DNA from 2 places in the Neobacillus sp. B4I6 genome. Region 2 is predicted to be linked to the other one. Evidence: riboswitches for the same ligand, from Rfam matches in the RefSeq annotation. Region 2 holds a riboswitch; the other holds the start of a gene.

Region 1 (5,211 bases), 2.3 Mb from region 2:
ATTATATGATTACAAAACTGAAGGTTAATTCCTTCACCGCCTGCTTCAGTTGCAATAAGGACTTGAGCGTGCTTTTGGAATAATTCTCTCATCCAGTCCTTTTTTCCACGCTTAAAGCCGCCCCGAAAAGGGACAGATGAAATTCCATGCTGTTTTAAATACCATTGGAGGTACATTTGTGTTGCTCGGTATTCTGTAAAAATAATCACTTTATCATTTACTTTTTGAATTAATTCTAACGCTTTTTCTGCTTTTGAATTCTTCTGGACAGCTTCGACTTTTGTTATTAAATACTGAATTTGTTCTTCGAAAGCTGGGGTTGGATTTTCCTTTTTTTGCAGCATATTTTTTAATGTATAAAAAACTGCTTCTCTACTGCTGCATGCCTCACGCTGTAATGTCATTACAGAGAATGAACTTGCCTGTGCCCAATTCCCCTCATTTTTTAATTCAGTAATTGACTCATAAAGATCTTTCTCCTCTTGAGTGCATTCAATCGGAATGGTTTCCACATGCCTTTTCGTCCACTCAATGCCTGTATCTGCCCGCCGGTTCCGAATCATAACCTTGTTTACTAATTCTTTTAAATGCTCATCATCATTTAATGAACGTGCATCTCGTTTGTATTTTTCAAAGAATGTCGTTTCGCTGCCTAAATGTCCTGGTTTTAATAATGAAACCAGATTAAAAATTTCCTCGATACGGTTTTGAATGGGCGTTGCCGTCAATAGTAAACAAAATTTCTTTTTCAGATTTTGGACAAATTCGTAATTTTTTGTTTTGTTATTTTTAAGTTTATGGGCTTCATCAATGATAATAAGGTCATAGTCCTGCTTGAAAATGATGTCTCGATGAGGATTTCGTTTGGCCGTATCAATTGACGAAACGACAACATCACACTGTTCCCACACATAGCTTTTCCTTTGTGAAATGGCTGGAATGAAAAATTTGCTATTCAACTCCATCGACCATTGAGTAACTAAGGATGCAGGGACAAGAATCAATACCTTTTTCACCAATCCACGAATCATATATTCTTTTAGAATGAGCCCGGCCTCAATCGTTTTTCCGAGTCCTACTTCATCGGCAAGGATGGCTTTCCCATTCATGTTTTCAATTACTTGTTTTGCTGTTTCAAGCTGGTGAGGAAGTGGGGTTAGATTGGGTAAATGGCTAGGTGCTAATAAACCCATGAAATCTGGAATGACGAGATGTTTTTCAACTCCAATTGCTAGTTTAAAAAGTTCCCAATTCCCCCATGGACCATCGTTTTCAATTCTATGTAAAAAATCATCCTTCCAGGAGGAATCAAATTCAATTTCGATCGACATGGTTCCAACTCCTTTTTGTTCAATTTCCAGCTTTTTGCTTTTCTAATAAAGTTATTGCTCAATGTATTATTTTAATGGTAGGATGATAATAGCTTTGAATGTTTTAAATATTTTAATAAGGTAATTTATTTTATAAGTATAATTAGTATGACCAGTTTAGATAATATTATAATGCGAATGATAACAAGGGGAGAGACTACTTATGTAGCGCCGAAGGAGCAAGCAGAAATGTGAATCTCTCAGGCAAAAGAACTCTTGTAGGACGCAGCTCTGGAGAGCGCTGCTAGCTTTAAGCAGCCACCAAAGGGGAAAGCCTTTTTAGGTAAACTTTCAGGTGCAAGGACAGAGACCTTCTTACGTTTCATAGGAGGTCTCTGTCCTTTTTTATATTATCTAATGAATAATTTGCGCCAAAGATTGAAGGGGGATTAAGATGTCTGAATTAAAACGAACTCCACTTTTTGATGTGTATAAAGAATGGGGTGGAAAAACTATTGATTTTGGAGGCTGGGCACTGCCGGTCCAATTCTCTAGCATTAAAGAAGAGCATGAAGCTGTTCGCTCTAATGCAGGATTATTTGATGTTTCCCATATGGGTGAAGTAGAAGTAAAAGGCACTAATAGCTTAGCATTTTTACAAAAAATGATGACTAATGACATTTCAAAAGTAAAGAATGGAGGTGCCCAGTACACCGCCATGTGTTATGAAAATGGCGGTACTGTTGATGACCTGCTTGTATATAAGATTGAAGACAATCATTACCTTTTAGTAGTAAACGCATCAAATATTGAAAAAGATTACAAATGGCTTGAAGACCATTTATCTGGTGATGTCTCTTTAGAAAATTTATCGGAAAAAACAGCACAGCTGGCTGTCCAGGGACCACTTGCGGAAAAAGTATTGCAAAAGCTTGCGGGAGATAATGATTTAAGCCAAATTGGCTTTTTCAAATTCCAACAAGATGTAATCCTAAATGGGAAAAAGGCACTTGTATCAAGAACTGGTTATACTGGTGAAGATGGCTTTGAAGTATATTGCGATGCAGAAGATGTTGTTGACCTTTGGAGAGACATTTTAACTGCAGGTAAAGAAGATGGAGTAATCCCCTGTGGATTAGGTTCACGCGACACACTTCGCTTTGAAGCAGTTTTAGCGCTTTATGGTCAAGAACTATCTCCAGAAATTTCACCACTTGAAGCTGGAATTGGCTTCGCTGTGAAATTAAACAAAGAAGATGACTTTATCGGGAAACAAGCGTTGATCCAACAAAAAGAAAAGGGCTTAACAAGAAAATTGGTTGGAATCGAAATGATTGATCGTGGGATTCCACGTCATGGCTACCCTGTTTATAAAGGTGATCAGTTAATTGGTGAGGTTACAACTGGAACGCAATCACCCACGTTAAAGAGAAATATTGGTCTTGCCCTAATCAATACAGAATTTGCGGGTCTTGAATCCGAAGTTGAGGTTGAAATTCGCGGCAAACGTTTAAAAGCTACTGTAGTTCCAACACCTTTTTATAAAAAAGAAAAGAAATAAGAGAAGGGAGTTAGGTTTATGAAACATCGCTATTTACCTATGACTGAACAAGATAAGAAGACTATGCTTGAGGCAATTGGTGTTTCCTCTATTGATGAACTGTTTAGCGATATCCCTGAGAAAGTAAGATTTAAGGGTGAGTACAATATAAAAGCGGCAAAGTCTGAAACGGACTTAATGAAAGAACTTTTTAAGATGGCTAGTCGGAACGCTGACCTGAAAAGAAACGTATCTTTTATAGGTGCAGGTGTTTATGACCATTACATGCCTGTAATTGTCGACCATGTTATTTCTAGATCAGAATTTTACACAGCTTATACACCTTATCAGCCAGAAATTTCACAAGGTGAACTTCAAGCTATCTTTGAATTCCAAACAATGATTTGTGAGTTAACTGGAATGGATGTTGCCAACTCATCGATGTATGATGGCGGAACTGCACTTGCTGAAGCAGCGATGCTTAGTGCAGGCCATACCAAACGAAAAACAATAGTTGTATCCAGTGCTGTACATCCAGAATCACGTGATGTTCTTAAAACTTATGCAAAGGGTCAGTACCTTAATGTGATTGAAGTACCAGTCAAAGATGGTGTAACAGATCTAGACGCATTAAAAGGACTTGTTAATGAAGATGTTGCAGCCGTTATCGTCCAATATCCAAACTTCTTTGGGCGAGTCGAGCCGTTAAAAGAGCTTGAGGAAATCATTCATGCAAATAAGTCCATGTTTGTTGTTTCAAGTAACCCACTGTCCCTTGGGGTATTAACACCTCCAGGTAAATTTGGTGCTGACATCGTTATTGGTGATGCGCAGCCGTTTGGGATCCCAACTGCCTTTGGCGGACCGCACTGCGGATATTTTGCTGTCACTACTAAGTTAATGCGGAAAGTTCCAGGCCGTCTTGTTGGACAGACAACGGATGACCAAGGGCGCCGTGGTTTTGTCTTAACACTGCAAGCACGTGAACAGCATATCCGACGTGATAAGGCTACATCAAATATTTGCTCCAATCAGGCATTAAATGCCCTCGCTGCATCTGTAGCGATGACCGCACTTGGTAAAAAGGGTGTCAGGGAAATGGCTGCGGCCAACTTGCAAAAAGCTCATTATGCGAAAAATGCTTTCAAGGAAGCTGGCTTTGAAGTTGGTTATGATGGCCATTCCTTCAATGAATTCGTTGTGAAATTAACTAAGCCTGTAAAAGAAATCAATCAAAACCTTTTACAAAAAGGAATAATCGGGGGCTATGATCTAGGGCGTGATTATTCAGAACTGGCTAACCATATGCTGATTGCTGTAACAGAACAAAGATCGAAGGAAGAAATTGATACTCTAGTGAAAGAATTGGGGGATTTCCATGCATAATCAAGACCAGGCACTCATTTTTGAACTTAGCACACCAGGACGCATCGGCTACAGCCTGCCGGAAATGGATGTACCGGAACTAGATCTCAGCGGTCTCCTTCCTGATGGTTACCTTCGTACAGAAGAGCCTGAACTTCCTGAAGTTTCGGAGCTTGATATTATGCGCCACTACACTGCCCTTTCGAGGAGAAATCATGGCGTCGATTCAGGATTCTATCCACTAGGATCGTGTACGATGAAATATAATCCGAAAATCAACGAAAATGTAGCGCGTTTTAACGGATTTGCACATGTACATCCGCTGCAAGGTGAAAGCTCTGTTCAAGGTGCTCTTGAACTTTTATACGATTTGCAGGAGCATTTAATTGAAATAACAGGTATGGATGAAGTGACCTTGCAACCTGCGGCAGGGGCTCATGGGGAATGGACAGGTTTAATGATGATCCGTGCTTATCATGAGGCTAACGGTGATATGAACCGTACAAAAGTAATCGTCCCTGATTCTGCTCATGGTACGAACCCAGCTTCCGCTACGATTGCTGGTCTAGAAACAATTACCGTTAAATCAAATAAACATGGTCTTGTCGACCTTGAAGATTTAAGAAGGGTTGTTGGTGAAGATACTGCTGCATTAATGTTAACCAACCCGAATACGCTTGGACTATTTGAAGAAAACATTCTTGAATTGGCTGAAATTGTCCATGAAGCCGGTGGTAAGCTTTATTATGATGGAGCAAACTTAAATGCAGTTCTTTCAAAAGCAAGACCTGGAGATATGGGATTTGATGTTGTTCACTTAAATCTTCATAAAACATTCACTGGCCCACATGGCGGCGGTGGCCCTGGTTCCGGTCCTGTCGGGGTGAAGGCAGACCTTATCCCGTTCTTACCGAAACCGATTATCACAAAGCAAGGCGAAGAATATGTCCTTGATTATGACCGCCCGCAATCAATTGGCCGTGTGAAGCCATATTA
Region 2 (5,211 bases):
AAAATATTCGTTTCGACCATAAAATCATCTATACATTTAATATCGAACCTGAAATCATGGAAGAAAAAATCATTAAATTGCTGTTACAGCCCATTGTAGAAAACTCTGTCTACCATGGTTTAGAACAACAGGAAAGAGGAACCATCATGATTGAAGGCTATAAACAGCATGACGGTTTAGTTTTTAAGATTAGTGATACTGGAGAAGGTTTTGACATGAACGAGGTGGATATTAACACAAAGGGTTATGCTTTGAAAAATATAAATGAACGATTGAAACTTTTTTATGGAAAAGAATATGGATTAAAGATCGAGAGTGAAATAGGAAAGGGAACGACCGTTTATCTTAAGATTGGCCTGAATAATGACGGAATCATCCATGACAATTTTTAAGGGGTTTTCTATTATGTATAAACTTTTAATTGTTGATGATGAAAAAATTGTAATTGAAGGCTTGAAATCAGCAACTAACTGGAAGGAACATCACATTGAAATTGTAGGATCGGCTTCTGACGGAGAAGAAGCCTTTAAAGAAATTATTAACAAAAAGCCTGACATTGTTTTAGCCGATATAAGAATTCCAAAAATGAATGGATTGGATTTAATAAAAGAAACAAAGAATCTTAATCTAGAAACTGTTTTTATCATTATTAGTGGGTATTCAAAATTTGATTACGCCAAAAGGGCCATTCAACTCGAGGCAATTGACTATCTGGTCAAACCAATTGAGGTGGATGAAATTGTTTGTTCTATTAAAAAAGCCATTTTAAAACTTGAAAAAATAAAAAATGAAAAACAAACAACTGAACGGATTAATGAATATCAAATTGCATTAGAAGAAAAACGTGTTCTTGATTACATCTTAGGACATAGATTTGTTGACCCTGAAATAGACCAAAAATTAAATCGTTTTTCTTTTTTAAACATCGGATTGAAAGGGTTTACATGGGATGATTCAAAAGAGACTGAAAAACTTCAGGTCCCATTAGGTTGTATGAAAAATCTATTGGAAAACAGGGGAATTGAGAGTTTCATTTATACGATTGATAGTCAAATTGTAATCATGTTTTCCAATTCCAGTTTTGAGATTAGGAATGACTTGGTTCATGATCTTGTGTCATTGATTTTTCATGATATCAAATTAAAACCGATTGTTGGAATCAGCAATGTATATGAAAATATTTCGGAAATAAAGAAAGCATACAGTGAAGCAACAGAAGCATTGAAAAATGGAATTTTTTCAAACCAGTTAGTAACATATTATAAAGAATTAGAAACTTTTAATCATTCATTTGGAAACAGTATTATCGAAGAAATTAATCAATTTTTTAATGAAAAAAACCCAAATCTTCTTAGTAGAATGAATCTTTTCATGGCCAAAGTTTTTCTCGATTGTAAAAAGAGTAACCTGTCCCCGGAAAAATCAAAATATGTATGTTTTAAAATAGTTAATCATTTTTTGGAATATATCGAAAGTGAATATGAAGTAAATAAAAGTGGTGGCGAAAGATATTTATTATACGAAGAGTTAAATCTATTACAGTCTTTGGAAGAAATCAGAGATTGGCTTGAACAATTTATTGATCAATCAACTGAATTTTTAAAGGAGAACCACGTGTCCTATAATGAAAAACTAATCATCGACTTAAAAAGTTTCATAAATACTAATTATAAGGAACCCATCGTTTTAGATGACTTAGGTAAGTTGTTCCATAAGAACCCTGCGTACCTGTGCAGTTTGTTTTCTAAGGCAGTTGGTAACACCATCTTTGAATATATTACAAATGTTAGATTGAATAATGCCAAGAAATTACTAAGAAGCTCAAATTTAAAAGTATCAGAAATTTGTAAACAAGTAGGCTACGAAAATCAAAAATACTTTAATCAAGTATTCAAGAAAAATATTGGAACAACCCCAGGTTTCTACCGTTCACAACACATACTAAAGTAAATGTTGGTGGAGTGTTATTTGTGGAGTCCACCTATGAATGTGCTTAATTGTAAATAATTCAATAAAGCCATCGGAGGCGAAGGGAAAATGAATCGACGAAAGAAGAGATTACGAAACATCTTCACAAAAATGGCAGCAAGACTTATTTTTTAGTGAATTTTCCTTCTTTGTTCATAAGAACCAATTGAAAAGAATAAACATCAAAATAGTGTGGGTATTTTTTTCTAGGAGGAATAAACATGAATGATGTCCTTGAAAGAACAGCAAAATTTGAACACCGTTTTTGGCTCCAAATATTAGGTGATCATTCGAGGTTTATTTTCGAAGCTCTTGCACCTGTTCAAAAAGAGGAAATTGAGAAGGCATCATCTTTTATTCGAGTTTTTGACAAACTTCTGGAGCGTGCAAATTCCTCAGATTTAGTGCCATTCACAATTGAAGCTGAAACAGAGGTTATAAGATTACGGAAATTTAAATTGGACTTATTAAGTAAACATCTGATAGGGAAAATAAAAATTCACCTTTCGCCAACCTTTATTAATCATATGGTCAATGAATTAGAGGAATACTTAAGAATTTTAATACACCTAAAAGCAGGGGATGCTCCTCCTGTTTACCATGAACTACATCATCATCTTTTATGGTTATTAGATGCTGCAGGTCATTCAGAGGCAATTTCCTTTAATTTAGATAGTGTTGAAAAGAAACTCATTGAGAAAAGTAATACATTTAGGAAGAGTTTTGAAGATTTTTACTTGAAATCAGTTGAACTAGCAGGATATTTAAGAACTAATTTGACTTCGTTCCCTGCTTTATCAAAAATGAATTCAGACAGCCAGTTAGAAATAAAATTATTTCAAAATTTTCTACATGAAATAGAAGAACTCAGACTAAGTAAGCAAGCATTAGGAACATTCGCCCCCCTAATGGCGGATCATATGTATCGTGAAGAATGTTATTATCTTATGAAATTAGCAGAATCGGCAAATCTTGACTCACCCAATTGTGATCCTGCTAAACCTCGACTTAAGGAATAATTCAATGAGAAATAAAAGGGAAACACAACCACAACCACAACCAATGATCGGTCAAGCATGGACTGGTAGACATGTGATCTTGCTTCACTGTACAAACAATAATCAATTAATAAATCTTTATAAAAGTTTCCATGCTCCGTTTGAGCCTCCACGTCAAAATTGCGCAGAAACTTTGTCGCAATTACTGAGTATCGGATATCGTGTTATGGCGATTACGCCCATCTCAGCAAATCATATTCAATATTTTTTGGTACTAGGAGATTAAAGATGCAGAACCAACGATTGCGATAAAAATGAACCCAATCTTTTGCAGTGGGTTCATTTTTTGTTTCTCTATTAATCTAGATTCTCTGAAATTAATTATTGACAAAGTGATTGAATACTACTAAAATTAGAAATTATTTAACAATAATTTAGTTTGTGAGATAAGATGTAATAATGCATAACTTTTTTTAGCTGGGGATTTTGAACCATTTGTTCTTCAACATAAATTAAATACTAAGCAAGCTATGATTGCTATGGATCAAACTATAGCAGGAGCAGCTTCTGGAGAGACCGCAGGAAATCTGCGGCGCCGAAGGGTTCACAATCTCAGGCAAAAGGACAGAAGAGTACGAGTTTTATTTGTTATTCTGACAAAAGAGTAATGGATATTATTTGTTATTCTTATGACCGAAGAGATTGGAGAAATTCCAATCTCTTTTTTCATGGAGTTTAACCCTTTGTTCATGTCTTCACAAAGTGAACAAAGGAAATTATTACTAATGAGGGGGCAAATGAAGTGGCACAACAAGAATTAAAACGAGATTTAAAAAATCGGCACGTACAACTGATTGCGATTGGAGGTACGATTGGTACAGGTTTATTCCTAGGTTCAGGAAAAGCCATTCAGTTAGCAGGTCCATCTATCATTTTTGCCTACTTAATCGTGGGAATCGCATGTTTTTTTGTAATGAGGGCATTAGGAGAGCTTCTTTTATCAAATAAGGGCTATCAATCATTTACGGACTTCGCCGAGGATTATATTGGACCTTGGGCTGGTTATGTAACTGGATGGACGTATTGGTTTTGTTGGATTATGACAGCAATGGCTGATATTATTGCTGTTGGTGTATATGTGCAATATTGGTTCGATATCCCACAATGGGTACCTGCAATAGTCTGTTTAATTCTATTATTGGGACTAAATTTATTAACAGTAAAGCTATTTGGAGAATTAGAGTTTTGGTTTGCTTTAATCAAAGTGATCACCATTCTTGCTTTAATCATCATAGGAGTCATTTTGTTAATTATTGGATTTCAAACAGATTCAGGAACGGTTACAGTAAAAAATCTATGGAGCCATGGTGGTCTTTTCCCGAATGGAATATTAGGTTTCTTACTTTCTTTTCAAATGGTTGTATTTGCATTTGTAGGTGTTGAATTAGTAGGTGTATCAGCAGCCGAAACATCCAATCCACAAAAAAATATCCCATCTGCAATAAATAAAATACCTTTAAGAATACTGTTTTTCTATGTGGGAGCACTTATTATCCTTTTATGCATCAATCCATGGACGCAACTGAATGCAGCAAACAGTCCTTTTGTAAAAACGTTTAGTTTAGTTGGTATTCCGATTGCTGCAGGAATTATTAATTTTGTCGTCTTAACATCAGCTGCGTCTGCCTGTAACAGTGGATTGTTTTCAACGAGCCGCATATTATTTAATTTAAGTAATCATCAACAGGGACCAGCGAATTTTGCTAAATTAAATAAAAATCATGTACCGAGTAACGCATTATTTATATCTGCACTTGTTCTATCTGTCGGAGCTCTTTTAAGTAAGCTGATTCCAGAACAAGCCTTTGGGATCGTGACAACGATCAGTGCGATTTGTTTTATTTGGGTCTGGAGCATTATCTTAATTTGTCATCTGCGATATAAGAAATCACGCCCAGATTTACATGAAAAGTCGATTTTTAAAGCACCGTTTACACCATTTATTAATTATCTTGTTCTCACGTTATTTGCATTTATTCTCATTATTATGCTATTTGCAGAATCAACTCGTGTCGCTTTATTAATGACACCATTATGGTTCATTCTTTTATTCATAGTGTATTCATTTAAAAGGACAAAGGGAAAAAATATTAAAATATCTGCGTAAAGTAAAATTCTTGCAATATATTAAAAATATTGTCACTTGATTGGTATCATGATACTATTAGATGAAATTAAATTCCTT

What was found. Region 2 has a riboswitch for glycine ahead of QF028_RS16335 (amino acid permease). Riboswitches for the same ligand answer to the same signal wherever they lie in the genome.
Region 1: it holds a riboswitch for glycine, as region 2 does, so the genes downstream of both, gcvT (glycine cleavage system aminomethyltransferase GcvT) here and QF028_RS16335 (amino acid permease) in region 2, are expected to answer to the same signal.

The regions. Positions count from the first base shown of each region.
Region 1 is NZ_JBNPWB010000002.1:591,081-596,291, forward strand. It holds gene QF028_RS04775 (DEAD/DEAH box helicase) at 1-1,331, opposite strand, end outside; glycine riboswitch at 1,509-1,596, shown strand; glycine riboswitch at 1,600-1,679, shown strand; gene gcvT (glycine cleavage system aminomethyltransferase GcvT) at 1,765-2,871, shown strand; gene gcvPA (aminomethyl-transferring glycine dehydrogenase subunit GcvPA) at 2,890-4,236, shown strand; gene gcvPB (aminomethyl-transferring glycine dehydrogenase subunit GcvPB) at 4,229-5,211, shown strand, end outside.
Region 2 is NZ_JBNPWB010000002.1:2,895,879-2,901,089, reverse strand. It holds gene QF028_RS16350 (sensor histidine kinase) at 1-392, shown strand, start outside; gene QF028_RS16345 (response regulator) at 406-1,950, shown strand; gene QF028_RS16340 (DUF2935 domain-containing protein) at 2,190-2,987, shown strand; glycine riboswitch at 3,524-3,604, shown strand; gene QF028_RS16335 (amino acid permease) at 3,769-5,133, shown strand.